2 regions of the Adlercreutzia sp. CNCM I-6207 genome follow, and region 2 is predicted to be linked to the other one. Evidence: riboswitches for the same ligand, from Rfam matches in the RefSeq annotation. Region 2 holds a riboswitch; the other holds the start of a gene.

Region 1 (14,718 bases), on a different contig from region 2:
AATCGGCCTCGCGGGGTTGTAGCCCAAAGCAGCAGCAGACAGCATCCGCAGCCCCTGTCTCCTTTCGGGCGGGCTAGAAAGCCCGGACGATGGTGCCGCCGCCGAGGACGATGTCGCCTTCATAGAGGACGGCGGCCTGGCCTGGGGCGGCGGCGCGCTGGGGCTCGTCGAAGGTGACGGTCAGCTCGTCGGGGCCGGTCTGCTCGGCGACCGCTGGCACGGGCCGCTGGCGGTAGTGGGTCTTCACCTGCACCTCGCGCGGGCCTTCCAAAACGCCTCCGCTGATGAGATTCACATCGCAGGCCACTACTCCTGAGCTGAGCAGCTCGTCTTTGAAGCCGACGATAAGCTGGTTGGCAAACGCATCTTTCCCCAGCACGTACAGCGGCTCGCGCGCCGCCACACCGATGCCCTTGCGTTGCCCGATGGTGTAGCGGATGAGCCCTGCATGCTCCCCGAGAACACGTCCTTCCCGGTTCACAATCTCGCCCGGTTCAAAAGCAGTAGCAACCGAAGTTTTCTTCGCACCTGTCTCCGTAGGAGCGGACCTTGGTTCGCCCTTGCCCGCGAGTCCTAAGGGCGTGCACAAGGTTTCTCCCTCACAACGACACGCCCGGCACCATGCTTCAATGAATCCCGTGTAGTCGCCGTCGGGAACGAAGCAGATATCCTGGCTCTCGGGCTTTTCCGCTGTGACGAAGCCGTGGGCGCGGGCCAGCTCGCGCACCTCGTCCTTCGTCAGCTCGCCCAGAGGAAACAGCATGTGGGCGAGCGTGTCCTGGGTGAGGTGGTACAGCACGTAGCTTTGATCCTTAGCAGGGTCACTCGCCCGCAGAAGCTGCCAGCACCCGGTCGCCTCGTCCCAGCGGCGCCGGGCGTAGTGTCCCGTGGCCACGTAATCGAGCCCCAGCTGGCGCCGGCGCTTTTGCAGCGCCTCGAATTTCAGGAACCGGTTGCAGGCGATGCAGGGGTTGGGCGTGCGGCCCTCGAGATAGGCCCCGCAGAACGGGTTCACCACCGCCGCATCGAAACGATCGCGCAGATTGAAGGCATCGTGGGGAATGCCGAGACGCCGGCACACTGCCCGCGCATCTTCCACATCGCGCGCCGACCCACACGTCGACCCTTCGCCTTTCCCGGCGTCGCCCAAAACCTCGCCACCGCGTAGCACCATCGTCGCACCGCGCACGTCGTAGCCCGCCTGCTGCAAGAGCAACGCGCACACGGAGCTGTCGACGCCTCCCGACATCGCCGCCATCACGCTGGCCGCCCCGGGCGCCGCGGCCGTTCCTCTGTCATTTCCGAAAGTCATGGGGCGCATCATAGCACAGCATGGAGCATCTCTCTTCTCTCCCTGCTCCATCGCGCTCCGTCCGCGTCTTCGCCTTCCACCTTCCCCTCGCTCACCGCCCTGTGGAGCGCGAGACAGGCATCCCCGCCCGTGCCCACTGCCAATCGTGCTACGCTGGAACCATGCAGGGGTACCGCCCCGACAAAGCGAGCCAAACCCATGGCCACCTCGTCGATGCGGTTGAGAGGGCGCTTGCCCAACCCTTCGAACCTGTCAGCTAACACTGTCGTAGGGAGCATGCTCACCAAGCACAAGGGGCGCTTCCTGCAGGGAGCGTCTTTCTTTTTGGCACGCCCGCAGGCCAGCGCTTCAGCTTCCGGAAAGGAATCGTCATGACCGAACCTTCCACCTGCGCCATCAGCGCACCTGCAGACGCTTGCGCGTCCCGCAGCACCCGAACCGAGGCAGAGCTTCGGGCGCTCATGGCCCGCGCCGTGCACGAGGTGCGCGAGACGAACCCGCTGGCGCCTTCCATCACCAACACCGTGACCCAGAACTTCGTCGCCAACGCCCAGCTGGCCGTCGGCGGCTCGGCGGCCATGGTGTATTTGCCCGACGAGGGCGAATGCGTCGCAGCCCTGGGAGGGGCCGTGTACATTAACCTGGGGACCCTGCTGCCCGTCTACGAGCAAACGGTTCCCGCCACGGCGCGCGCCTGCGCGGGGGCGGGCAAGCCTTGGGTGCTCGATCCGGTGGGCATCGGCATCGGCAGCCTGCGCACCCAGCTCATCGAGGCTGTGCGCGAGAATCCCCCCGCTATCCTGCGCGGCAACGCCTCGGAGATCATCGCCGTGGCTGAGCTGTGGGGACTCGGGGACGACGCGGCCGAAGACGCTTCCGGCGACGGTCCCCGCGGAGTGGACAGTACCGACTCTGTGGACGCCGCCGAGCGCGCCGCCGTGGCGTGCGCCCGCTTCACGGGAGGGGCCGTGGCCGTCTCCGGCACTACCGACCTTGTCACCGACGGCGCCCAGGTGGCGCGCCTTTCCGGCGGATCGCCCCTCATGACCTGCATCACCGGCTCCGGCTGCTCGCTGGGGGGCGTGTGCGCGGTCTACGCCTGCGTGGCCGATCCCTTCGTGGCGGCGCTCGCCGCAACGGCCGCCTACAACCTGGCCGGCCTGCGCGCTGCCGAAACCTACAACGGCTCCGGCAGCTTCCAAGTCGCCTTCCTCGACGCCCTCTACAACCTCACCGCCGAGGAAGTGGCCGAGGCACCTCTGGCGCTTGCCAGCGCATCAGCCGCGTAAGCCGAGAAACAAAAGGAGATTCCTATGAACACGCTTGTTGCCGTTGCCATCGCCCCCTTCGGCGTGGGAGACGAGCTGGCCCCCTACGTGGCGGAGGCCATTCGCGTCATCCGCGACTCCGGGCTGCCCCACCGCACTACCTCTATGTTCACCGAGATCGAGGGCGAATGGGACGAGGTCATGGCCGTCGTGCGCGACGCCACCATGCGCCTCGCCGACCAGGGCATCCGCACCGAGGTAATCCTGAAGGCCGACATCCGCCCGGAGCACAGCGACACCCTGCACACCAAGGTCGAGAAGGTGGAGGCACTGCTGACCGATTAGGGGTTCGTCCACAACTTTCCATCATCTGCATGGAGGCCCTTGCGCTTTCGCGTTGGCCCGCTATGATGCTTCCCGAAATACGACACGAAGCGAAAGAGGTTCCATGCTCCGCAAAATTATTCACATCGACGAGGACAAGTGCACCGGCTGCGGCCTGTGCGTCGACGCGTGCCACGAGGGCGCCATCGCCATGGTCGACGGCAAGGCGCGCCTGGTGCGCGACGACTATTGCGACGGGCTGGGCGACTGCCTGCCGGCCTGCCCCACCGACGCCATCTCCTTCGTCGAGCGGGAAGCCGCTCCCTACGACGAGGCTGCCGTGGCGGCACACCTGGGCGCCCGCAACGGCGGCGCGACGGCTGGCAGCGTTCCGGCCGCGGCCGAGTACCGCAGCGGCTGTCCCGGCTCGGCCGCCCGCACCCTCATCGACGACGCTCCGAAGCCGGCGCCGTCGCCTGCGCACCAGGGCGGATGCCCCGGTTCCCGCAGCCGCTCCCTGAACGGCGCCTCGGCACCGGCCCCCACGCCGGCCGGCCGCGCCGCTGCTCCGGCCGCTGCCGGCGCCACCGACGCGCTTTCCGCCGTGGCCGCCGCTCTGCCGAACCGCTTGGCTCAGTGGCCGTGCCAGATCAAGCTCGTACCGGCGCAGGCCCCCTACTACCAGGGCCGCGGGCTGCTTATCGCCGCCGACTGCACCGCGTTTGCCTGCGCCAGCTTCCACGAGCGCTTCATGAGCGGCAACGTCACCATCATCGGCTGCCCCAAGCTGGACGAGGGCTCCTACACCGACAAGCTCGCCGCCATCATCGCCGCCAACGACATCACCTCGGTCACCGTCGCCCGCATGGAGGTGCCCTGCTGCGGCGGCCTCGAGCGCGCCGCCGCCGAGGCCTGCGCCCAGTCGGGCAAGGACATCCCCTTCGAGGTAATCACCTTCGCCGTCAACGGCGACGTCATCGATTAGCTAAGGTCGCCCCAAACACCCATGGCAACGTCCTCGACCAGGATCGCGTCCGGCCGCCATCGCAACGGCGAAAAACTCGAAACCCGCTGTGACGGCCGGATTAGTCCAGCTCGGCCATAACTGCCTCGGAAACGATCCCGGCCACCTCCGGGATCGTTTCTTCTTTTACGGAGGAAAAGCTCATCACAAAAGCGGGGCGACGCCGACTCGTCCCGCGGTCGTTGAACCGATAGCGGCTCAACGGCGCCAAGCGCACGCCACGAACCGCGGCGCGCCGAGCCACGCGTTCCTCGAAGGCCACGCTGTCTCCTTCGGCGCTTTTCGCGCCTTCGCCCCTTTCGTCGCCTGCGCCGATTCCGACTTCCATGAGAAAGTGCAGCCCGGCGCCCACGTTGGCGAAACGTAGGCAGCTGCCAGCCGGGGACGCCGCAAGCGCCTCCGTCAGCGCACCCAGCAGCCGTCGGTAGCGCGTCCTCTGGCGATTGACATGGCGCTCGTAGTCGCCCGATTCCATGAACCGCGCCAATGTCAGCTGCTCGAGCGCGCCCACCGTGCAGGTATAGAAACCAAGCTTGTCGCGAAACCGCTCGGCCAGCTCTTCGGGCAACACCACGTACCCAATGCGGAAAGCACCTCCGAGCGTCTTCGAGAACGTGTTCGCGTAAATCACGCGGCCAGCCCCATCGAGGGTCGCGAGCGTCGGCACGGGACGTCCCGCCATGCGGAACTCACAGTCGAAGTCATCTTCGATAAGATAGCGCGACCGGGTCTCAAGCATCCCGCCGACTTTCCCACTCCCGCACTCGTCCACCAAGGCGTTTTCCGGATCCCACTTAGCCTCAGAGGGCCGGCTGGGCCCATCACTGACGCGTGGCGCCAGAACGCTCTCTGACTTTTCCGAGGTGCCGTAAGCCCATTCCACCAGCGCGCGCCGACGCGACACCGGCACCGTGATGCCGGTGGGAAACTGGTGCGAAGGGGTGCAATGCAGCACGTCGATGCCAGCGCGCTCAAGAACCTCCAACGACGGTCCCTCCTCGTCGAGGGCGATCGGCCGCACCGCCACATCGTTCGACCGGTAAATACTCGCAAGCCGCGGATAGCCGGGGTCTTCCACACCGTATACCAGGTCGCGGCCGAGCAGCTGCACGAGCAGACCATAAAGCGACTGGGCACCGGAACCGATCACGATCTGGTCGGGATGCACCTCCATGCCGCGAAAGCCCCGCAGATGCGCCGCGATGGCCGCCCGCAACCGAGGCGATCCCTGGGGCCCCGCGGCTTCCAGCACCGTGCGCTCGCTCTCGTCGGCCAGCACGCGCCGCAACGTCCGCGCCCACGCCGCATAGGGAAACACCCCTTCCGGCGCCGTCGCCCCTGTGAAGTCGGCGAGCCATTTGCGCCCGACATCATTCTGGCCGCACCAAGATGCCCCGCATCCGGCCCTGCCGTCCTCGATACCCCCGTTGCTTCGGATTTTCGCCTCATACCCACGGGGGCCTGATTCGCCCCGGAGCCCCAAATGCACCCCCAAAACATCCCCTTCGCCACAAGCTATACAAAAGGACTCGTCTTTTGTGGCAAGTTTTTCGAGGGTTTCGACGTCATCGTTTCCCGAAACCCCCATTTTGGCTACGCCGAGCGCGCTTTTGCCCTCGAAACCGGCTTTGGAAGGCGATTTCACGGTTTCACGCGTCGAAACCCTCGAAAAACTTGCCAAATTCGGGCCGATTTCCTGCACATAGAAGCCGCTGCGGGGCACGGCGCGCACATAGCCCTCGGCCACCAGCTGGTCTAAGGCCCCCTCTACGGTGACGACGCTCACTCCCAAATGCTTCGCGAACGCCCGCTTGGAAGGGAGACGCGCGCCGGCCGCAAGAGCACCCGACTCGATGTCGGCTCGAAGCGCCCGGTAAAGCTGCTCGTACAGGCTCGTCTCCCCTCCGCGATTTAGCACATACGTGAGCATCGCTTTCCCTTCCTCCTCCTGCAGCACGCTTTGAACGAGCTGCTCCTTTACGACCACCTGGTCTTCTGCCAGATCGCCAGCTCGTCGGCTCTTTGCGAAACCGAGGCCACTTCCAACTGACCTTATTAAAACTTCCCAAATTGAATATAACACTAAGCTCAGTTATCCCTTACCCTTCCGCTCATATCTTTTGCGAAAGGAAGGATCCTCATGACCGAAACCGCCCCCGCCGCTAACCAGGCCGGCAACCCCGCTACTCCCATCACCTCTGCTGAGCGCGTAGCCCTCAACCGCCAGCTCGCCCAAATGCTGAAAGGCGGCGTCATCATGGACGTCACCACCCCCGAGCAGGCCCGCATCGCCGAGGCCGCCGGAGCCGCGGCCGTTATGGCGCTCGAGCGCATCCCCGCCGACATCCGCGCGGCCGGCGGCGTTTCCCGCATGAGCGACCCGGCCATGATCAAGGGCATCCAGGCGGCCGTTTCCATCCCCATCATGGCGAAATGCCGCATCGGGCACTTCGCCGAGGCACAGATCCTCCAGGCCATCGACATCGACTACATCGACGAATCCGAAGTGCTCTCGCCGGCTGACGACACCTACCACATCGACAAGACCGTCTTCGCCGTCCCCTTCGTCTGCGGCGCCCGCGACCTCGGCGAGGCCCTGCGCCGCATTGCCGAGGGCGCCACGATGATCCGCACCAAAGGCGAGCCGGGCACCGGCGACGTCGTGCAGGCCGTGCGCCACATGCGCCGGATGAACGCTGAAATCCGCCGCATCCAGAACCTGCGCGACGATGAGCTGTTCGAAGCGGCGAAGGAGCTGCAAGTGCCGGTGGAGCTGCTGCGCGAGGTGCACGAGGCCGGCAAGCTGCCCGTCGTGAACTTCGCCGCCGGCGGCATCGCCACCCCGGCCGACGCGGCCCTTATGATGCAGCTGGGCGCCGAGGGCGTCTTCGTGGGCAGCGGTATCTTCAAGTCGGGCGACCCGGCCCGACGCGCCGAGGCCATCGTAAAGGCCACCACGAACTTCAACGATCCTGAGATGCTCGCCGCCTTGTCCGAAGACCTCGGCGAAGCCATGGTGGGCATCAACGAGCAGGAGATCCAGATCATCATGGAAGAGCGGGGGCAGTAGAACCCATGTCCCCAACCATCGCCGTTCTCGCCCTGCAAGGCGCTTTCATCGAGCACGAGCAGCGCCTGCAATCCCTCGGCTGCACCACCATCGAGCTGCGCCAGGCCGCCGACCTCGCCCGTCCCTTCGACGGCCTGGTGCTCCCCGGCGGCGAGTCCACCGTACAGGCGAAGCTGCTGCATGACCTGGGAATGTTCGAACCGCTGCGCCAACGCATCGCCGAGGGCCTCCCCGCCCTCGGCACCTGCGCCGGCCTCATCCTGCTCGCCGACCATTTCCGCACCCTGCCCGTCACCGTGCGCCGCAACGCCTACGGCCGCCAACTCGGCAGCTTCCACGCCGAGGGTCGCTGGGAAGAAGGGGCGAAGGGGACAGAAGAAGCCGCGGGAGCAACCTGCGTCGCAGACGCGAAGGACTACTCGAGCAACAGCGCCACACTCGCTTCCGAGCCGGTTCCCCTCACCTTCATTCGCGCCCCGCGCATCGAAGCTACCGGCCCCGGCGTCGAGCCCCTCGTCACCCTGAACGACGCACCGGTAGCCGTGCGCCACCGCAACCAGATCGCCGCCGCCTTCCACCCCGAACTCGACGACGACAACCGCCTCTACGAAGCGCTCCTCGCGCCTTTGAAGCGCGCCTACTGAACCAACCGATAGACGGCGCCCGGGCCGCGCGACGGCCCCAGCCGTTCCACAAGAGACTTGTCCATCAGCCGATTGAGCGCGCGGCTGATCGTTGCCTTCGACTTACCCAATGCGTCCATAAGAATCCGCGAGCTCACCGGTGCGGGCGCCTCTTCCAAGAAGTCGACGATGTCGCACTCCACCGTACCCGGCGCCAGCACATGAATGGTATGGAAGCGACCTGTTTCGTCTGACCACTCCGTGACGGATCGCACGATCTTCCCGCCCGCAGCGCCCTCAGGCAGCCGAACGCCACCGCGCCCGCCACCCCCCGCGCGGCCGCCGAACCCGAACCCGAACCGCCCTGCCTCCGCGCCAGCGCCGGCCTTGTATAGCGCCACCTCGAAAGCGGTGATGTGGTCAATGGCTACCGGTTCCGGCATATTCGCCTCGCGCAAGCTGGCCCGAATCTGGAAGTAACCCGTGCCCTTGTTCTCCACCACGCTGCCCACCTCGGCAAACCCCTCGGCATAGGGGGTGGCGCGCAGGATGTTGGCCAGTGCCTGGTTGCGCGGGAAGGAAACGCCAAGCTCGCCCAAACGGTCGACCGTCATAGCCCGGCACAAACCGCCTGGACTCAATATCTCAATGCGGTCGCCGTACATAGTCACCTGAACCTGAGAGGCGCACCCGTCCGGCGAGTAATCGCGGTGCATGAGCGCGTTGGCCACCGCCTCGCGCACGGCCGTCTCGGGATACTCGAGTCTATCGATGCGAAACGCCCCCTCCACCTTCGACGAGACGCGCACGTTGCGTCGCAGCGCCACCATCAGCTCCGATATCATCACGGGGATGGGCCCGACGATCTCGCGAGAATCGAGAAAACGCAGCCCCTCGGCGCTCACATCGGCCTTCGACGTCCCCGGGATCACCGTAAACGAAAGGCAGGCCCGCGGGAAATAACGCTGCGGAAAGCGCCCGAGCGCCATAAGTCCCGCCAATGTGGGTCGCACAATCCCCTCCCCGTCACGAGCCGTCACGCAGAGCGCCTCAAGCAGCTCCTCGTCGCTCATGCCCTTGAACGCTCGCGGCGAATCGGCACGCTGTCGGCGCATGAAGCCCTCCAGAAGCTCTTCGTCAAAGTCGCCCATCGCAGCCCCTTCGACCACTTCGCGATCGTATCGCGGCGGCCGACGCCCCTCCAGCAGGCGGTCCACCTCGTAGGGGCTCAGCCTCCGATCACCATCCCCCACACGCACATAGGAGCCGTCATGCATTGCGCGCGACTTGACGAAGCAGGGCTTAAGCTCGGGCGGCAGTTCGGGCACCGTGGCCACCACCACAGGCGATCCTTCGAACTCGACAATCTCGACTGACGCCCGCACGGGCGGCTCCATCTTCTCGCCGCACATCTGGGCAAGCGCGTCGGCCACAGCACGCGCCTTGAAGCCCGGAACACCTTGGAACCCCGCTCGCTCCGCGAGCCCCAGAATCACCACGCCACCCGACGTGTTCGAAAACGCGCTCAGCGTCTCCGCCATGCTTTTCGGAAGCCCCTGAGAAGCCGCTTTCACCTCTACCCGCTCGGTGTCGGTGCCAAGACGTCGGGCGAGACCAATATAGCTCTCCAGATCGAAATCGTACACGCCCATAGCCCACCCCCGCAAATAGTTTCAAGAAGTCTCATCAGTATGCAACAACTTGAGACTATTTGCAACAACGCTTGTATTTGTTGGTGCGCGCAAACCCAACATTGTGCAAGACCCCTGCTCAGAGAATTCAAATCATGATTTGACTGTAACATCTGCGGGACCGACATCACCGGCAACACCTCCGCCCATGCGAAAGAACACATGAAGGCCGGTGAAGGATCTGGGCATCATAGTGAAATCCGTCAGATAGTCACCGGCTACAACACGGTTAGCCATAAGAAAGAGGGACATTGGGAAACGAGGGTTGTCGGCGGTCGTTGGGAATAGACGTTAGGCAGGGGTCATTAAGGATGCGCTTGATATTGCTGTCAAGCCCTGATAGACGATTTGTCCGTTTATCAGCCACAGTTGCTTAGATGCCGGCAGAGCATGAAACAATTTCTGCCAGTAGGCGTCATTTCGCGATGCGCATCTTTTATATCCAATAGGCTGCATGGGTATCGCTAACCCACACAGCCTATTGGCGCCCAATCTCTCTAACGTACTTATCTGCGACTATTGAATCTTCTGCGACCGACATAGAGCAGCAAAGAAGCCAGTCCTATAGCAGAAGCGCAAAAGAGAATCAGAGCAATACGCACAGGCAAGCCTAAGCTGTCACTTGTTTCTGCCAAAAAGCCTAAAGAGCTAGCAGGCTTATCAGTATCAGTGACGGAGTTCGCGTTATCTGTCTGACCCGAATTGATTTCCTGGTTACCTCCTGATGCCTCAGGTGCATCCGAACCACCGTTATTCCCTTGGCCACCGTTCATGCTTCCGCTATTGCCCTGATTGGTTCCACCGTTGTCTCCGCCTCCCTGCTCGCCACCACCTGACGGATCGCGTCCGTCATCGGTTACGCTCACGGCAAGATTCAATCTCTCGCTGTATTCATCAAAAGGCATCCCCTCTTTATATGCGGCGATTCGATACTTCGTATCTCCCGTAACACTGATAGGTCCGGTGTAAACGCGTCGCGTCCCGTTTGCATCGCAGGGGCAGGTGTCGTCGGTGGTGTAGTAGATGGTCGCTCCTTCGGTGGTGGTTGTCAGGGTTAGCTTCGAACCTTTCGGTACCGTCACGCTGTTCTCTTTTGGAGCCAACGCATCGAACGTGTTCGTTCCGATGGTTGCGGTGGGCCGCACGGGTTGCGCTGCATCAGAAGTGGTGCGAATCGCCAGCTCCTTGGAAAGCGACGTGCCAGTTGCCGCAAGGGTGAGCGCCGTCATTCCGGGAAGGTCACCATAGAGCGAGAACGATGTCTTGCCCTCGGAATCCGTCATGCCAGTTGCGATGCCCTCGCCAGAAGCGTCCAAGGCGCTGATACCGTCGAGCGCCGCGATGCTGGGCGCATCCACCTGTGCCGTCACCGGCTGGTTCGCCACAGGGGTGCCGTCCGAATAGCGCACGTAGGCCACAACTTGGACAGGTTCAGGAGCATCGCTTTGCAAGACGACGGCATTCTCATAGTTCGCAACGAGCTGCGCCGGACGTTTCTCGACGGTGAGCGTCTTCGACCATGACCCGAACAGATCGCCCAACGAACACTCCGTATAGCTCTTCGCACCGTTCAGCTTCACCGAAACACTTGCTCCTTCGGACAAGGGTTCTTGCGGGTAGATGCGCAGGACCTTGGCAAGCGCTCCTCCTCCGTCGGCCTCGCTGGCGTCTTTCGAGTCGACCCATTCAAGACGGGCGCTCTCGCCATCCACGAGGGCGCTCGTTCCTGCTCCCTCATCGGCTTTCATGTATTGGCTGAATTCCAGCTCTATATATTCGGGGCAGGCATTCGCAGCTACAACGCTTGGTGCCTGCGTTGACTTCAAACCTACCTTCAGCCCGGTTCGGATGGGGAGCACCGAAAGCCAGTCCGTCCTTGCTACGTCATACCCTTCTTTGGCGACCCTCACCTGATAGAAGCCGGTTGGCGTATCCCATTGGAAGGCTCCGTCTGCGCCCGTGGTCAGCGTGCCCTCCTGCTCGTAGTCTTCGGCATTCCATTTCCGTGCATTGCGGCCGTTTGCATCGTCTGCAACATAGATGGTCGCCTTGGCACCTTCTACGGGATTACTATCCAGCGCCTCATATACGATGCCCGACGGGTCGATGATCACATTTGACCCGATGCCGTAGAACTTGTCCCAGTCGATGATGTTCCTGACATCGTCGCTGCCATTGTTCTTCTTAGGAACTTCCTTGCAAACGCTCTTCCTGTAAGCGGTTGCCTGCTCATAGGCGTTCTTTGCCTTGTCGAGGTAGTGCGCGCGCAGCAGGTGAATCGAGGTGGATCCTGCATCGATCGCCAACGAGGCCTTGCTCACCACGCCGCCAGCAGTGCTAGCCCCCTCCGTCACTACAGAGCTGCTCCCCATGGTTGCGACAAGGATGATCGTCGATCCCACCGTGTTCCAATAACCGGTCATTACATCGGTGTAGTTATGGTCGTCCTCGTTCTCCATGAGCTCTCGGTACTTCTCGGCCGCATCGCGTTCGGCGTAGAGCGCCTTGAGGCAGTTCTGGCATGCTCCATCGCAAGGGTTGCGCTTCTTGTAATAGAGAATCCATTGGTTTATGGATTCGATGTCGGCTTCAAGGACGCCTAAGGCATCCATGTTGTCTAACCATGAGTCCATGGCGAATCTCAACCCCACACCACTTCCGATGACGCCGACGCCGCCCAGAACCTGATTGACATTCGTGCACTTTGAGATTTCATTGGCCACCTCTTCTGTCTCCTTAGCCCACATCTGGCTCTTCGCCCAGGCTTTCACCATGGGCGTGATCCTCTCAGGCGGAACGTCCTTGAGGATGCGGCGCGCAAGCACGTTGTCGAGCACACTCTTTGCGCCCTCGTCGATCACGCCGCTCACCATGTCAATCCCCATACCAAAACCATCCAACCCGGCGGCTTTGAGTGCATCCACCTTGGCGGAGCGCATATGGTCATCTTTCTCCTTATGTTCTGAGAAATCGACCTTGTAGGTGTTCTGCTTCTTTGCGTTCGGATCCGTAGCTCCTTGGGGTGCGCTTTCCGTCACCAAGCACGAATAGCCCGTGTAGACGCCTTCCGTCTTGCCGTCAGCACTGTTCTTCTGCGAGTCGGTGACGTAGAGCTCGGCTTCGAGGCGGCCGTCTTCCAAGGTCTGGACTTGGACGCCCTTTGCGCTGTCGCCTTCGGAAACCTTGACGACGCCGCCTAGCTTGTCCTGAAGGCAGTTGTCCATCAGGGCCGACGGTGAGCCCGATGCGCTCACCTTGCCGATGCCCGCGCTCGTTCCCATGGCATCCAGGCTGTTTCGTATGGAGCGGTTCGTCAGCTTTCCGCACGCATAGTTGTTGTCTATGGACTCCTTCATCCTGTGGAAGAAATCCTTCACTTCCTTGATCGTTGCGGCATCCTGACCCGCATACCACCCATCTATCTCCGCATCAGTCGGAATCGAGTACTCGCCGATATCCGGGTCTTCTCCCGTGAAGTAGGGGTCGTCGATCGCAGCAATCCAGGTGTCGTCCGCATCTATGGGTGCACGGAGGCTGTCTAGGCTGATATCCGCGCGCTGCGCCTCAATCTCAGCCAGTGAAGCCTGCGCCTCCGCTTCGGTGAGCGTGCCTTCTTTGACACGCTGCTTTATCTCATTTTCGAACGCCTGTAAGGACGCATCTATTCCTTCGCAGGTTTTGCTCAGCTCGCTGCCGCTGGACGACGTGTCTCCGAACAGATTCTCCAAGTAGAGGTATCTGTCCTTGGCTTCCTGTTCGGCGCGCTTCTTGATGCGCTCCTTGAAGTCCTCGTCGTCCACGTTCGACGCATAGGCCAAGGCGAAGTTGTTGAACGTATAGGTCTGCGGGATGAAGAGCTCCTCGGCATCCAATTCGGAGATACTGAAAGACCCCGAGTCGGGATTGTCTGCCAGCAGCTGCAGATAAGTTTCGTCCACGTACTCGCCGACAAAGCGCGTATATTGCTCGTCGCTTGATTTCTTTGTAAGCGGGATGGCGACCGTCCTGTCGTCCTGCATGACCGCATACATCCATAAGGTGTCGCCGGCGTTGATCTCGTTGCCTGCTTTCTTCACGGTGACATCGAACGTCCAGTAAGCGCACGATTTCCGGGCAAGCTGGTGATGGATGGTCAGGCATTTGTCGCTCTCCTTGCCGTCGGCGATGAGATCCTGCGTCCGGCCTTCATTCGTCACCTTAAACGACCAGATCTGTGCCTGGGGTCGGTAGGTGCAGTCCGCATAGGAAGAGAAAGTGGCTCCTTCTGTGGTAGCAGTTGCATCCACCTTCACACGGTCTCCGTAAAGAAGGGAATCCGTTAGGCCTTCCGGCAGGTCGAAGCCTACCGTTGCTTTGCCCTTGCTGTTCGTGGTAACCGATTCGCCGACGTTTTGCCCGTTGATGGAAAGCTGTGCGGTTGCGCCCGGACTTGCATAGACGATGGCGTTATTGCCCTTCTGGCCCACATAGCCGGACGGCACCTCAACGCTCATCCCAAGGGATGCGAACGAAAGATTGCCCGCAGGCACCGTGGCCCCAGAAGCCGAAAGGGAGAATGGCATCGAATATACCCGTTCCTTCGTCGGTGTCAATGCGATGGATATCACCCCGGAGGTGGCACCAGAAGGGATCTTCACGGAAAGAGCGCCTTCTCTCGATGTGCATTCGAGGGTCTCGCCCGTATCCAACGCGGCTGATGCGTCGCTGTAATCGTTTCGGGGAATGTCAAACGTGAGGGTCGCATCCATGGATCGGTCGAATTCGTAGCTGATCTGAAAGATTGCTTCGCAGTCGACGACAACGGAGCTTTGAGGCATCTTCGCAGTGACGGACTTCACGCCGATCGATGCCAGGGCATCCTCCGCCTTGAAATCGGGAACGCTAAGCGCAAGTGCGCTGGTAGCTTCGTCTTCGATGCGAATGTCCTCACTGGCATAGGGAAACGCGAGTCGCTTGATCACGCCTAGGTGAGAGGCGCTTACATTCAGTGAGGGCTTGAATGCCACTATCGTGTAATCGCCTGCCTTCAGTTTGCCGGTATCGAAATGCCAGGCGGGATTCTCTTGGCCGTCAGGCCAATACACTTGCGCATAACCATCCTGGATGCACCGGGCATTGCTTGCAGTGCCGTCGAACACCAGCACGCGGCTCGTCCCTTCGAAGGCGGCGTTGAGCGAGATGGTCGCACTGCCCCAGCGCGGAAGGACGGCGGCGAACTCTCCCGCTTCTTCGTTGAAAGTTGCAGTTGCAGGGGAAAGAGCGAGCGACTCTGCAGGGGTCACTTCAAGGGAAAGCTCGGCGAGGGCGGCAGGATCGTTGGCGAGCGATTCGGACAAGATGAGTTGACCGCGCTGCACCAAGTAATCGTCGGTGGCGCTCTCACCCGTCAGGTTTTTCCCTGGCTTG
Region 2 (14,718 bases):
TTCGCCGACCGAGAGTTTTCCCAGGAAGCGAGAAAACGATGCGGTCGCTCGCTTCGGAGCCCTGCGAAGCACGGCGCGGTTGCCCGCTTTGCCGCCCTGCGAAGCGCGATGCGGTGGGTTTCTTGTCGTATTCGTGTATCTGCAGGCTCCTTTGGCGGTGATTTGCGTTGCAAACGAATGGGCATCGTGTACAATGTCCTGCATAAATGCCGCCTTTGGGCGGACCGCAGGGCGCGCCCGAGCAACGACGCGCGGAAACGAGACAAACGCAGCAGTAAAACGCAACAGGTGTGGAGGACGAAATGCCGAACATTCCAGGCTCTGAACATTTGGCCGTCATCAAGGTCGTCGGTGTCGGCGGCGGCGGCACGAACGCCGTGAACCGCATGGTGGAGGCCGGCGTGCGCGGCGTGGAGTTCATCGCCGTGAACACTGACCGCCAGGCCCTTCTCATGTCCGATGCCGACAAGACCATCCACATCGGCGAGGAGCTGACCCGTGGTCTCGGCGCCGGCGCCAACCCCCAGGTGGGCTGTCAGGCCGCCGAGGAGAGCCGCGCGGAGATCCGCGAGGCTCTGGCCGAGGCCGACATGGTCTTCGTCACCGCTGGCGAGGGCGGCGGCACGGGCACCGGCGCGGCCCCCATCGTGGCCGAGATCGCCCGCGAGGAGATCGGCGCCCTTACCGTGGGCGTCGTCACCAAGCCCTTCTCCTTCGAGGGGCGCCTTCGCCGCAATCAGGCCGACCAGGGTATCGATCTGCTCTCCCAGAAGGTCGACACCCTCATCGTCATTCCCAACGACCGCCTGCTCGAGATCGTCGACAAGAAGACGTCCATGATCGACGCCTTCCGCATCTGCGACGACACGCTTCGCCAGGGTATCCAGGGCGTCACCGACCTCATCACCATCCCCGGCCTCATCAACCTCGACTTCGCGGACATCCGCACGGTCATGAAGGATGCCGGCACGGCCATGATGGGCATCGGCATCTCCACGGGCGAGAACCGCGCGCTGGACGCGGCCCAGCAGGCCACCTCTTCCAGCTTGCTGGAGTCCTCCATCGCCGGCGCCTCGCGTGTGCTGTTCTCCATCGCCGGCGGCCCGGATCTCACGCTGACCGAGGTCTCCGAGGCGGCCCGCACGGTGGAGGCCTGTGCCGACGAGAACGCCAACATCATCTACGGCCAGATCATCGACGAGGAGCTGAAGGACGCCGTGCGCATCACGGTCATCGCCACGGGCTTCAAGGTGGGCGCCTCTCAGTCCTCCATGGACTTCGCCCCCCGCAAGGACCTGTTCGCCTCCACCGAGCCGGCTTCCCAGCCGGTCCAGCAGGCGCCGGTCACCTTCTCGGCCCCCGCGCCCACGAGCCGTTTCACGGATGAGGACTACATCCCCGACTTCCTGAAGCGCGCCCGCTAGGGGAGAGGTCGACGTTCGAGTCCCATGGCACTTCCCAAGCCGACATTGCAGGCCCGCCCGTCAGCGGGCCTTTCCTTTTTAACCGATGAGCCTCTGTTCGTGGCCACCGGCGTGCGCCTGGGTTTCTCGCGCCGCCAGGGCGGGGTGAGCGAGCCTCCCTACGACGGTCTCAACTTGGGTGATCACGTGGAAGACGACCCGATGGCCGTGGCTGAGAACCGCGCGCTCCTCTTGGATGCCGCGGGCCTCGGGAGTACTCGGCTGCTGACGCTCAACCAGGTGCACGGCGATGTCGTGCTCGCCTTGGACGACGATGCGGCTGCCGCATGGGAGGAGGTGACGCGCGCCGGGGCCGCCGGCGCCGACGGCGTGGCCGTGGCCGTGCCGGACGTGACGGCGCTTTTGTGCTTCGCCGACTGTACCCCGGTTATCGTCGTGTCCCCGTCGGGGGCTTACGCCGTGGCCCATGCGGGTTGGCGCGGAGCGCTCGCCGGCATCCCCGCCAAGGCCGTTGAGGCGCTGGCGGCTCTCGACGCTCGTGCGGGGCGAGCCGCCGATCCTTCCGAGTACAACGCCTACATCGGCCCGCATATCGGCGCGGAGTGCTACGAGTGCGTCCCCGACCTCGTCGGCCGCTTCGCCGAGCGCTTCGGGCCCTCGTGCGCTCGCGGCGCCGATCATCTCGATTTGGAAGCCGCCGTGCGCGCCAGTCTCGCCGAGGCCGGTGTCGCGGAGGCGCGCATCGCGTCGTCGGGGGAGTGCACCGCCTACCGCGACGACCTTTACTTCTCGTATCGCAAAAGCGGAGGCCGCTGCGGACGCCACAGTGCCTTCGCCGGTCGAAAGGAATGAGCTTGTGAGTATTGCCGAGCGCTATCAGAGGGTGGCCGCGGAGGTGGCCGAGGCAGCGGTGGCTGCGGGCCGCGCGCCCGAGGACGTGCTCCTCGTGGCCGTGTCGAAGACGGTTGGGCCCGAGGGCGTGGCCGAGGCGATCGAGGGGGGCGCCCGGGATTTCGGCGAGAACCGCCCCGACCAGATCGTGCCGAAGTCCGCCGCGTTCCCCGAGGCTCGCTGGCACTTCATCGGCAACATCCAGTCGCGCCGCATTCCCGAAATCGTCGCCTCTGCAACGCTTATCCACTCCCTGTACCAACGACGCCATGCCGAGAAAATCGATCGCGCGGCCGCGGAGCTTTCCAAGGTACAGGACGTGCTCATCGAGGTGAACGTGTCGGGCGAGGTGTCGAAGAGCGGCGTCGACCCCGTCGAGGCGGCCGATTTGGTGCGCACGGTGGCCGCCCTGCCCCACGTGTCCGTGCGCGGCCTTATGACCATGGCCCCTGCCGGCGACGCGCAGGCGGCCCGCGAGGCCTTCGCGGGACTAGCTGAACTGGCCGCCCAGATTCGCTCCCAGCTTCCCGCCGATGACGCCGCCGTTTTCACGGAGCTCTCCATGGGCATGAGCGACGACTGGCGCGAGGCGGTGCCCCTGGGGGCTACCATTGTTCGCGTCGGGCGGGCCATCTTTAGTGAATCTTATCAGGAGTAGCCTTCAAGCTGGTATGATGATCGAGAACACTGCGGGGCCGCAAGCGCCCCTTTAGACCTTAGAACCACGGCGGGCGGCACCGCCCACACGAAGCAGGAGGCTCCATGGACGGCAAGAGCATGTTCGGCGACATCAAGTCGAAGCTGGGTTTCGGCCGTAAGAACGGTTACGAGGAGTTCTACGAGGACTACGAGGAATTCGAAGAGGGCGACGACTACGGCGAGTACGGCTACGACGAGTCCTACGAGCGCACGTCCGGCTCGGCCTATGACCCCTACGACTCGGTAACCACCCGCGAGCCCGGCGAGCGTTCCCGTGGCCGCTCCTCCATGCCCCGTCTCGTCTCCATCGACGCCGTGCGCGCCCGCACGGCGGTCCCCACGCTGCCCGACGACGATGCGCCCGCGAGCCGCCGCGGCTCCTCCAGCTCGTTCCGCACGATGGTCGATTCCTCGCTGCCGCCGCAGATGACCCCAGAAGGCACAGCCGCCGCCTCCGCCGCCGCCTCGGCGGTGCATCACGCCCGCTCCGAGGGTTTGAACTCACTGTTCGAATCCACCACGCCCCCGGCCGATACGCGCCCGGCAAGCTCGCGAGGCACTTCTGCCTCCGCTTCCGGTTCGCGCTTCACCCCCTCTCGCACGCTGAAGGTGGTGGCTCCCGGCGCCTACAACGACGCCGAGGCCGTCTCCACGGCGCTCAAGCTCGGCAATGCGGTGGTGCTGAATTTGGCGGCCACTCCCGATGCGCTGGCCAAGCGCATCCTGGACTTCTCCTTCGGCGTGGCCAGCGCGCTGGATGCGAACGTGGAATGTGTGGGCAACAAGGTGTTCGCCCTCACTCGCATCGACGAGCTCACCGAGGCCGAGCGCTCCTACCTGCGCACTCAGGGTATCATCTAGCGCTTGGCGCGCCCTTAAGACCTTCCGACTAAGGAGCCTTTGAACTATGCTGACCTACCTCCTCGTGAGACTGGCCGACGCCTACTCCATGATCATCTTCATCTACGTGATGATGTCCTGGCTGCCGAACACCCAAAGCGGCATCATCGGCGACATCTACCGCGCTCTGGGCAAGCTGTGCGACCCGTATTTGAACTTGTTCCGAAAATTGATTCCGCCCCTTGGAGGAATGGTGGACGTGACTCCCATCATCGCTCTGCTTGTATTACAATTCGGGGTACGTTTGCTGGTGATGATTTTCTAAATTCAGACGGCCGGCATTCCGACGTGTCAGCGACGTAACATCGTAAGAAACTGAGGTACCTACATGGCAATCACCGCTTCCGACATCCACAATCAGAGCTTCTCCATCGACCGCAAAGGCTACGATGTGGATGAAGTGGACGTGTTCCTCGAGCATGTCGCCGACGAGATCGACATCTTGAACGACACCATCGCGCACCTCCAGGATCAGCTGGAGGCCGACCGCTTCAGCGGCTTCGACGCGCCCGCCGCCTCCACGGTGGCCATCACCGAGGTGGCTGCAGCGACCGTCGACACCTCCGAGTACGACGCTCAGCTCGCCCAGAAGGACGCCATCATCGCCGATCTGGAGCGCCAGCTTTCCGACAAGCGCGCCGACGACAACGCCATCGCCCAGGCCCTCATCATCGCCCAGCGCTCGGCCGACGAGATCCTCGCCAAGGCCAACGCGAACGCCACTGAGACCATCCAGGACGCCCGCGACGAGGCCCAGCGCATCATCGATCGCGCCAACACCGATCGCCAGGACGTCATCGACGCCATCCGCAAGCTGCAGGACGACCGCGAGGATGCTCGCGAGGAGTACGCTGACCTCTTGAAGGACATCATCTCCGACGCTTCCCGCAAGCTGGCCGACATCGGCGCCAACGTGCCGGCCGCCGCGACGGCGCTGGACGGCGAGTACGACGTGGTGCCCGGCCTCACCGGCAACTTCGAGATCGACGAGTACGTGGCGCCCTCCGCTTACGTGACGCCTCAGGCCCCGGCCGCCGTTGTGGCCGCCGCCACCCCGGTTGCCTCTCCCTACGAGAAGGACCTCTCGGGCTTCGGCGACGCCGACGACTTCGAGTTCGAAGAGATCGACTAATCAGCTGAGAGAATCTATATGGTATGTAAGAACCGCCTTATTGGGCGGTTCTTCTTATTACTTGATCTTTTGTCTTACCCGTTCGCCCAAGGAAGTCAGCGAGGTTCCGACAGGTGCCTGGAATTCGCTTGAAAAGCGGCTGAGCGTACTTTGGTACGCGAAGGAAAGCTTTGAATGCGAAGGCCAGGTGCCTGTCGGAACCGCAGCATCGACGTAGTTTGTGCGCCGTCAGGCAAACGAAACAAAGAGGCGAGCGGACCTGTAAGCCGGGTTCTGTCGGGGACGGCCATTTATCTCGAACGCGAGTCGCCCCGCGCCTCTAGCACGCAACCCGAGCGCACGGCGGGCCACCGTATGGCGCTCCTATTTGCGCTTGCTCCAGATGGGGTTTGCCAAGCCGCGACGTTGCCGCCGCGCTGGTGCGCTCTTACCGCACCGTTTCAGCTTTTCTCCTGTGTCGCGCATGCGGCTCGCACCGCATGTTCCGAGCAGGGGAGTCTTCTTTTCTGTGGCACTTTCCGTCGGGTCGCCCCGCCCAGCCGTTAGCTGGCATCTTGCCCTGCGGAGCCCGGACTTTCCTCGCACCCCTGAGGGGGTACGCGACCGTCTGGCCCGCTCGCCTGTGGTATTGTAGCAGAACTTGCTTCACCCTGGTCGAACCACACGAGTGACACACCGTGTCATCCTGAGCGGAGCGCGCAGCACGAGGTCGAAGGATCTAGCGGCTCCCCGCAATGAGATCCTTCGACTTGCGCTCGCTTAAGGATGACATGGTGAATGTGAATGGAGGATATGTTTTGAGCACGGTCGCATTAGTTGGCGCATCGGATTTCAATGCCGCTCACTTTGCCGCCCATTGGAAAGAGGGCGCCTTCGATGCGGTCATCGCCGTGGACGGGGGGTTTGCCTCCCTGGCAGCTGTGGACTGCGCGCCTGATCTGGCCATGGGCGACTTCGACTCGCTGGGATACGTGCCCGAGGGCATGTCCGTGAAGGCGTTTTCGCCGGAGAAGGACGCGTCGGATATGGAATTGGCTTTGGAGGAGGCCCTCGCGCGCGGCGCCGATGCCGTGGAGGTGTACGGCGCGCTCGGGGGGCGGCTCGACCACACGGTGGCGAACTTGCAGCTCTTGGCCTCCTTTGCCGAGCGGGGGCTCGCTGTGGCCGCAGTGGGGGAGCGCGAGCGTATCGCGTTTCTCGTCGGCCCCGGCGAGCTGCGCCTTCCCGCGTTGCCGAGCGGTATCGTGTCGGTGTTCTCGCTGACCGATGTTTCTGCAGGGGTCGTGGAAGAAGGCTTGAAGTACGGCCTTGACGGCGTGGCCCTCACGAACCGCACGAGCTGGGGCCTTTCCAACGAGATGGTCGACGAGCCGGCGCGCATCGCGGTGGAGAGCGGCACGCTGGCGGTGTTTATGCCCCTGTAGGGCGGCCGTCCGCGCCCACGCCGCTTGCGACGCGGCCCAACTTCCCTATACTGTGCCTACAACCTCATACCCGGGGAGCTTGCAGCCGCGCGACGGTCGGGCAGGCTGAGAGGGGGCGCCGGATACGCCCCGACCCGAAGAACCTGATATGGGTAATGCCAACGAAGGGAGTCTCTATGGCCAATGCCGCACCGTGCGCCGCCGCCGACGCGCAAACCCCCATCACCCAGATCGATTTCGCCCGCGCCGGCGTCGTCACGCCTCAAATGGCCGCCGTGGCCGCCGCCGAAGGCCGCGAGCCGGAGGCCGTCCGCGCCGCCGTGGCCGCCGGGCGCACCGCCATTCCGGCCAACATCCATCACGCAAGCCTTGTTCCAGCCGGCGTCGGTTCCACCCTGGAGGGCGTCCCTCTTTCCACGAAGGTGAACGTGAACCTCGGCATCTCGGGCGATCTGGCCGATGAGGCTCTGGAATGGGAGAAGGTGGACGTGGCCCTGGAACTGGGCGCCGACGCCATCATGGATCTTTCCAACTCCGGCAAGACCCGCGCCTTCCGCCGCGCGCTCGTTGAGAAGTCGCCGGCTATGATCGGCACCGTGCCCATGTACGACGCCATCGGTTACCTGGAAAAAGCGCTCATCGCCATCACGCCCGAGGACTTCCTGGAGGTGGTGCGCGCCCATGCCGAGGACGGGGTCGATTTCGTCACCATCCACGCCGGCATGAACCGCCGGGTCATCGAGTCGTTCAAGGAGACGGGGCGGCTTACCAACATTGTGTCCCGCGGCGGCTCCCTCATCTTCGCCTGGATGGAGGCCACCGGTCGCGAGAACCCCTTCTACGAGTACTACGACGAGGTGCTCGCCATCTTGCACGAGCACGATGTGTGCATCTCCATTGGGGACGCCATGCGTCCCGGCAGCGGCTACGATGCCACGGACGCCGGGCAGATCGCCGAGCTCATCGAAATTGGCAAGCTGACGCGCCGCGCCTGGGACGCCGGAGTGCAGGTGATGGTGGAAGGCCCCGGGCATATGGCGCTCGATGAGATCGCCGCAAACATGAAGCTGGAGAAGCGGCTGTGCCACGAGGCGCCCTTCTACGTGCTGGGGCCGCTTGTGACTGACATCGCCCCGGGCTACGACCACATCACGGCGGCCATCGGGGGCGCCATCGCGGCTTCTGCCGGCGCCGACTTCCTCTGCTACGTGACGCCGGCCGAGCATCTGCGCCTGCCGGACGCGAACGACGTGCGCGAGGGGCTGGTGGCTACGAAGATCGCCGCCCACGCCGCCGACATCGCCAAAGGCGTGCCCGGCGCGCGCGATCGCGACAATCGCATGAGTGATGCGCGCCGGCGCGTGGCCTGGGACGAGATGTTCGAGCTGTCGCTGGATCCGGCCCGCGCCCGCGCCGTCTTCGAGAGCGCCCCGCCTTCCACCGAGGGCACCTGCACCATGTGCGGCAAGATGTGCGCCATGAAGACCGTGAACGACATCATGGACGGTCTCGTGGTCGACCTGGATGCGGAGTAGGGGCGCCAAGGAGGCGCTGGAAGAGAATGGGGCGCGAGGCGCAGGGTCGGGTCGATCTTCGCCCCCTATCGAGGCAGAAAAATCGAGTTGTTAGACTTTTTCAGCAGGGCATTTTGCGGAAACAAAGAACTAAAAAGGTCTGACCAGGCATTTTCGTAGTGTTTCCTCCTGTTTGCTCGGCATCGCGCTTGCGCAATGTCTAACAACTCGAAAAAAGTGACCAGAACGAACACCTGGTTTGGAACAAGGAGTGAACATGCCTGTACGGGAACGTGGAAAGTGGTCGGCGGAGGCCATTCGCTGTGCCTTGAAGCTGTACGCGGTGACGGACAACGCGTGGCTCGGAGAGCGGACGCTGGCGGAATGCGTGGAAGCGGCGCTTGCCGGGGGTGCGACCTTCGTGCAGCTGCGCGACAAGCAGGCGACCGGCGATGCGCTGCGGGCCGAGGCGGAGGAGCTGCTCGCGCTCTGCCGCGCGGCCGGCGTGCCTTTCGTGGTGAACGACGACGTGGAATGCGCGCTCGCCGTGGGCGCCGACGGGGTGCACGTAGGCCAGGACGACATGGCCTGCGAGCGAGCGCGGGCGCTGCTCGGCCCTGACGCCATCGTGGGCGTATCCACCCAGACGGTGGAGCAGGCGCGGGCAGCCGAGGCGGCCGGTGCCGACTACCTGGGCGTCGGCGGCGTGACCGGCACGGCCACCAAGCCCGAGGCCGGGGTGCTCGCAGCCGAGGAGTTCCGCGCTATCGTCGCTGCCGTGGACATCCCCGTCGTCGCCATCGGCGGCGTGAATGCCGCCACGGTGCCGTGCCTGTCCGAGCTGGACGTTGACGGCGCCGCCGTGGTGAGCGCCATCTTCGCCGCTGACGATATTGAGGCCGCAACACGCGAGCTTTCCCGTATCATCGACGAAACCCTGAGTATTTAAGTCATGGTCGCCTGCTTGCCGCAGACGCGAAAGGGGCGGCGCTCCTGGCTTCGGGCAACGCGCAGGGAGAAACGGGACGGGAATCGGAAGACCCGTTAGCGAGAAAGGAACATCCATGCTCGGCGACGAGAACAACAACGACCTCATCGACCTCACTTCCATCGATCGCGCGAAGTGCGCGCTGCTCGTCATCGACGAGCTGGGCGATCCCACGGGAGGCCCGCTCGAGCCGGTGCTCCTGCCTGCCATCCAGCAGACGGCCAAGCTCACGACGGCCGCCCGCGCCGCCGGTATGCCCGTCGTCTTCACCAACGACGCCCACCTCCCCGGCATCGATCGCGAGTTGGCCCTGTGGGGCGCCCACGGCATCGCCGGTACCCCGGAGGCCCAGACCTCGCCGCTGCTTGATCCTCAGCCCTCCGATTACGTGGTGGAGAAGCGCCGCTACAGCGGCTTCTTCCAGACGGGACTGCTTTTGCTGTTGAACGAGCTGGGCGTCGACACGCTCATCTGCTGCGGCATGGACACGAACATCTGCGTGAAGCATACGGTGGCCGACGCCTACTTCAACAATTTCAACATCATCGTGGTCGGCGACGCCACGGCCACGTTCCTCGTGGGCAATCAGGAGGAAGGCCTCGAATACATGAAGGTGTGCTACGCCGCCAAGGTCGTCGACACCAACGAGGCCGTGAAGCTCATCGAGGGGTAGCCCCCGTCTCATCAACGGTTGATTGCCAGAAAGGGGCGGCCGTGCAGGCGCGCCCCTTTCGTGTGAAATGATGGTTTCATGCGGCCGTTCGGGAAGCGGTCGACGCCGTCGCGAAAGGAATGCCATGAAAGCGGTTCTCACCATTGCCGGATCCGATTCCAGCGGGGGAGCGGGTATCCAGGCCGACCTGAAGACCATCGCCGCCCATCATCTGTTCGGGGAGAGCGTCATCACGGCGCTCACGGCCCAGAACACGCTCGGCGTTACCGACGTGCTCGAGGTGGATCCCGTTTTCGTGGGCACCCAGATCGACGCCGTCTTCGACGACATCCGGCCCGATGCGGTGAAGATCGGCATGGTGTCGTCGCCGGCCATCGTGAGCGCCATCGCCGATGGGCTCGATCGCCACAAAGCCGCCAATGTCGTGGTCGATCCCGTTATGGTGGCCACGTCGGGCTCGGCGCTCATCGCCGACGCCGCCGTGGACGCGCTGGTGCGCCAGCTGTTTCCCCGGGCCACGGTGATCACCCCCAACATCCCCGAGGCCGAGGTGCTCTCGGGCACGGCCATCGCATCTTCGGAAGACGTGGAGGCGGCTGCGTCGTTGATCGCCGACCGCTGCGTCGCCGTTTGGGAGAACGCGTCGGATTTCGCGGACGCAGCGCCTTCCGTGCCCGCTATCCTCATCAAGGGCGGCCACGGGGTGGACGAGCCGGACGCCGCCGACGACTACCTGCGCATGGCCGACGGCGAATCGGTGTGGCTGCGGGGTACGCGCATCGCCAACGACAACACCCACGGCACCGGCTGCTCCCTCTCCTCGGCCATCGCCTGCGGCCTGGCCCGGGGCTTTTCCGTGGACGTGGCCGTGCGCGACGCCAAGGCCTACGTGGCCGGCGCCCTCGCGGCCGGTCTGAACCTGGGGCGTGGCTCGGGTCCCCTCGACCACATGTGGCAGTACGGTGCCCCGATGCCCTGCTAGGGCGAGAACAGCTCTGTCGTACTGGGGTTTTCGCGCGAGCTTTTCACGCGATGCGGTTGCGGCCGCTCCCCGCATTTTTCGTAATTCCCAAAATTGGGGCTTGACGGGGGGCGCTTGCTTCCGTAACATACTCACTTGCGCTCGCCGCTTTCGAGCGGTGTGGCGAGAAAGTTCTGTTGGGGTGTCGTCTAATGGCAGGACAGCGGTTTCTGGTGCCGTATGTGAGGGTTCGACTCCTTCCACCCCAGCCATTTTCTCGCGTGGCATTTCGTGGCTCCGTCGTCTAGCGGTTTAGGACGCCGCCCTCTCAAGGCGGAGGTCGCCGGTTCGAATCCGGTCGGAGCTACCAAGGAATCCGGGTCGGGAGGCCGCACGCCTCCCGGCTTCATGAAGCGCCATGTGGCTCCGTCGTCTAGCGGTTTAGGACGCCGCCCTCTCAAGGCGGAGGTCGCCGGTTCGAATCCGGTCGGAGCTACCAAGAACTCACGAGCCGCCCTCGGGCGGCTCTTTTTGCGTCCGGCGAGTGTGGCGGAGAGGCGAGAAGGGAAGGCGTCGTGGAGTTTCTCATCGTGTGCCCGTTGGCGCTCATCGCCGGTTTCGTGGACGCCATCGCCGGCGGGGGAGGGCTCATCTCCCTGCCCGCCTACTTCTTCGCCGGACTGCCGCCCCATGCCGCCATCGCCACCAACAAGCTCTCCAGCACCTTGGGCACGCTGGTGGCCACCGTACGCTATGCGTTGTTCGGTTACATGGTGAAGCGCTTCGTTGTCGCAGGCGTCGCCTGCGGCCTGGTCGGCTCGGCCATCGGCGCGAATCTGGCGCTTCTGGCCGACGCCACCGTGCTCACCGTGGTGATGCTCGTGGCGCTTCCCCCCGTGGCGTTCCTCGTGTTCCGCTCCAAGAACCTCGACCGTTTCGCCGAACGTCCCCTGCCCCCGCGCCAGGCCCTTGCGGCCACGGCCCTCATCGCCCTGGCCGTGGGCGTCTACGATGGGTTCTACGGGCCGGGAACGGGCACCATTCTCATGTTGCTGCTCGCCGCCGTGGCCCACCAGGACGTGCGCACGGCCGCCGGCACCACCAAGGCGATCAACCTGGCCACCAACGTCGCCGCCCTGGCGGTGTTTCTCGTCAATGGCGCGGTGCTCATCCCGCTGGGGCTCGCCGCCGCGGCCTTCAACATCGCCGGCAATTGGCTCGGCTCCACCTTCTTCGACAAGAAAGGGGCGCTCATCCTGCGCCCCATCATGCTCGTCGTCATTGTCCTGTTCGCCATTCGCCTCGTTACCGACCTTCTGGCCTAGGACGTCTCCCTGCGAAGCTTTTCCGCGAAGGCGAGCAGCTCCTCGCGCTCGTTGGGGACGCGCTCGTCGATGACGGCGTCCAGGCACGCATCCAGCAGGCGGCCCACCTCCGGGCCGGCCGCCACGCCGAGGGCCATGATGTCGCGGCCGTTTATGGCGAGGTGCTTCACCGTGAAAGCGGCCTCCTCTTCCAAGATCTGCTCCATGAGGGCGCGCAGCTCGTCGGCGGCATCGGCTCGGGGAGCGCAGAACGGCGCCTGGGCCAGGGCGTCGGCCCGCTTGATGTCGCAGAGGGCCGCGAACAGGTCGGTGCGTCCCCCGAGCCGCCCCAGCATGCGGCGCACGGCTCGGGCGTTGGGGGGCACCACGTCGTCGTGGGCCCGCACGAGAGGCGGCACGTCCCGGCGCAGCCAGGCAGGGAAGGGGAGGCGGTGCATGATGCCGCAGGCCAGCGACACGCTGACGGCGGCATGGCCGTAGAAGTGCTCCACGGGCCCCTCGTCGGTCTCCTCGAAGAACGCCGCTGCGGGCTTGCCCATGTCGTGGAACAGGGCGCTCCAGCGCTGCAGCGGCTCGGGAGGCGTGCGCTGCACCACCCAGGCGGTGTGCTCGAGCACATCGTATATATGGTACTTCGTCACCTGGGCGCACCCCTTCATGGCCACAAGCTCCGGCAGCACGAAGGCCAGTACATCGACGCAGGCCACAAGCGCATCGTGCACATAGTCGCCGCAGACGAAGCGCTCCAGCTCGCGGTAGACGCGCTCGCCGGACACTTGGCGCAGCAGGTTTTTGCAGGCGATCATGGCCTCGAAGGTGGCAGGGTCGATGGCCACACCGAGCTGTGAGGCGAAGCGACAGGCTCGCAGGATGCGCAGTGCATCCTCGGAAAAGCGCGTCGCCGGGTCTCCCACGCTGCGCAGGACGCCGCGCTCCATGTCCTTCAGGCCGCCGAAGGGATCGATGATCCCGCGGGCGGGATGGTAGGCCAGGGCGTTGATGGTGAAGTCCCGCCGCTGTAGATCCTCTTCTATAGAGGAGGCCGGCGCCACGGAGTCAGGGTGGCGCCCATCGCTGTAGGTGCCGTCGGTGCGGTAGGTGGTGATCTCCAACGGCTCGCCGTCGCGCACTACCGTGAGCGTGCCATGGGCGACGCCGGTCTCCACGGTGCCCCAGCCGGCATCACGAAAGGCCTCTTGCACCGCGGGCCAGGGCAGGCTCGTCGCGATATCCACATCGTGGATGGGCCGCCCGAGCAGAGCGTCGCGAACGAAGCCGCCCACGCACCATGCCTCCCCTCCGGCCTCCTCGATGATTTCCAGAGCATCATGGGCGGCAAGAGGAAGGGGCAGCGCTTGGGGAAGATCGTCCCGAATCGCTTCGCCGGGAGCGAATTTGTTTTCACGTCCAGCACGGACAGCGACCGTCTCGTCGGGCTTTGTCGCGTCTGAAGGCCGCGATGCGTCGTTGGAGAAACGATAAGGACGCGGTGATGTGTTGGGGTTGCGGTGAGCGGCAGTCATAGAGCTTGTCCTTAGGATCGATGATTTATCCCTATTATACAGGGCTTTTGCGAGATAAGAAGATGCAGCGTGATGCAGCTGGGCAAAAAGTTTTAATAAATTTCAAAAAACCCCTTGCGCGAAATCCCGGGAGCTGTATCATATGCGAGCTGCCTTTTTCGGAAGTGCGGAAGGCGGCGCCCCCGGCGGTCCGGGCGGCCCGTCGAGCGAGAAAGCGAAGTTGTCGAGATTTCGTGAACCGCTTGACGGGGGATGCGAGTCCCTGTAAAGTATTTCCTTGAGCCGCTCGCGAGGGCGGCGGGGCGGGAAGCCTCCCGCGGAACCTTGACAACCGGATACTGAGGATGGAATTCGAGAGACGGAACAAACGTCTTCTCGGATGTCAGACGGACATTCGAGAGAGCAAGCTTTAACTTTTTCCCTGTCAGGGGCCCTAAGGCCCCGACGGAGAGTTTTCAAACAGAATCACACTCACATGATCTGTCGGCGCCTCCGGGCGCTGTTCGAACGGAGAGTTTGATCCTGGCTCAGGATGAACGCTGGCGGCGTGCTTAACACATGCAAGTCGAACGATTAAGACGGCTTCGGCCGTGTATAGAGTGGCGAACGGGTGAGTAACACGTGACCAACCTGCCCCGCGCTCCGGGACAACCGCTGGAAACGGCGGCTAATACCGGATGCTCCGGGGAGGCCCCATGGCCTCCCCGGGAAAGCCCTGACGGCGCGGGATGGGGTCGCGGCCCATTAGGTAGACGGCGGGGTAACGGCCCACCGTGCCCGCGATGGGTAGCCGGACTGAGAGGTCGACCGGCCACATTGGGACTGAGATACGGCCCAGACTCCTACGGGAGGCAGCAGTGGGGAATTTTGCGCAATGGGGGAAACCCTGACGCAGCAACGCCGCGTGCGGGACGAAGGCCTTCGGGTTGTAAACCGCTTTCAGCAGGGAAGACATAGACGGTACCTGCAGAAGAAGCTCCGGCTAACTACGTGCCAGCAGCCGCGGTAATACGTAGGGGGCGAGCGTTATCCGGATTCATTGGGCGTAAAGCGCGCGTAGGCGGCCGCCTAAGCGGAACCTCTAATCCCGGGGCTCAACCTCGGGCCGGGTTCCGGACTGGGCGGCTCGAGTGCGGTAGAGGCAGGCGGAATTCCCGGTGTAGCGGTGGAATGCGCAGATATCGGGAAGAACACCGATGGCGAAGGCAGCCTGCTGGGCCGCCACTGACGCTGAGGCGCGAAAGCTGGGGGAGCGAACAGGATT

The links. Region 2 has a riboswitch for thiamine pyrophosphate ahead of thiC (phosphomethylpyrimidine synthase ThiC). Riboswitches for the same ligand answer to the same signal wherever they lie in the genome.
Region 1: linked by a shared signal. The riboswitch ahead of thiM (hydroxyethylthiazole kinase) and the one ahead of thiC (phosphomethylpyrimidine synthase ThiC) in region 2 are both predicted to bind thiamine pyrophosphate.

The regions. Positions count from the first base shown of each region.
Region 1 is NZ_CDRVLZ010000001.1:100,185-114,902, reverse strand. It holds gene ACW4QM_RS00450 (LysR family transcriptional regulator) at 1-22, shown strand, start outside; gene ACW4QM_RS00445 (MnmA/TRMU family protein) at 74-1,312, opposite strand; TPP riboswitch at 1,468-1,603, shown strand; gene thiM (hydroxyethylthiazole kinase) at 1,684-2,601, shown strand; gene ACW4QM_RS00435 (MTH1187 family thiamine-binding protein) at 2,626-2,925, shown strand; gene ACW4QM_RS00430 (ATP-binding protein) at 3,029-3,889, shown strand; gene ACW4QM_RS00425 (aminotransferase-like domain-containing protein) at 3,990-5,858, opposite strand; gene pdxS (pyridoxal 5'-phosphate synthase lyase subunit PdxS) at 6,069-6,998, shown strand; gene pdxT (pyridoxal 5'-phosphate synthase glutaminase subunit PdxT) at 7,004-7,642, shown strand; gene ACW4QM_RS00410 (ATP-binding protein) at 7,636-9,273, opposite strand; gene ACW4QM_RS00405 (chitobiase/beta-hexosaminidase C-terminal domain-containing protein) at 9,819-14,718, opposite strand, start outside.
Region 2 is NZ_CDRVLZ010000006.1:154-14,871, reverse strand. It holds gene ftsZ (cell division protein FtsZ) at 303-1,424, shown strand; gene ACW4QM_RS04410 (polyphenol oxidase family protein) at 1,449-2,276, shown strand; gene ACW4QM_RS04405 (YggS family pyridoxal phosphate-dependent enzyme) at 2,281-2,973, shown strand; gene ACW4QM_RS04400 (cell division protein SepF) at 3,078-3,875, shown strand; gene ACW4QM_RS04395 (YggT family protein) at 3,922-4,179, shown strand; gene ACW4QM_RS04390 (DivIVA domain-containing protein) at 4,243-5,046, shown strand; RNA gene rnpB (RNase P RNA component class A) at 5,293-5,665, opposite strand; gene ACW4QM_RS04380 (thiamine diphosphokinase) at 5,844-6,470, shown strand; TPP riboswitch at 6,532-6,656, shown strand; gene thiC (phosphomethylpyrimidine synthase ThiC) at 6,647-8,005, shown strand; gene thiE (thiamine phosphate synthase) at 8,262-8,933, shown strand; gene ACW4QM_RS04365 (cysteine hydrolase family protein) at 9,049-9,645, shown strand; gene thiD (bifunctional hydroxymethylpyrimidine kinase/phosphomethylpyrimidine kinase) at 9,770-10,627, shown strand; tRNA gene ACW4QM_RS04355 (tRNA-Gln) at 10,805-10,878, shown strand; tRNA gene ACW4QM_RS04350 (tRNA-Glu) at 10,900-10,976, shown strand; tRNA gene ACW4QM_RS04345 (tRNA-Glu) at 11,029-11,105, shown strand; gene ACW4QM_RS04340 (sulfite exporter TauE/SafE family protein) at 11,182-11,931, shown strand; gene ACW4QM_RS04335 (CCA tRNA nucleotidyltransferase) at 11,928-13,454, opposite strand; partial or broken rRNA gene ACW4QM_RS04330 (16S ribosomal RNA) at 13,959-14,718, shown strand, end outside.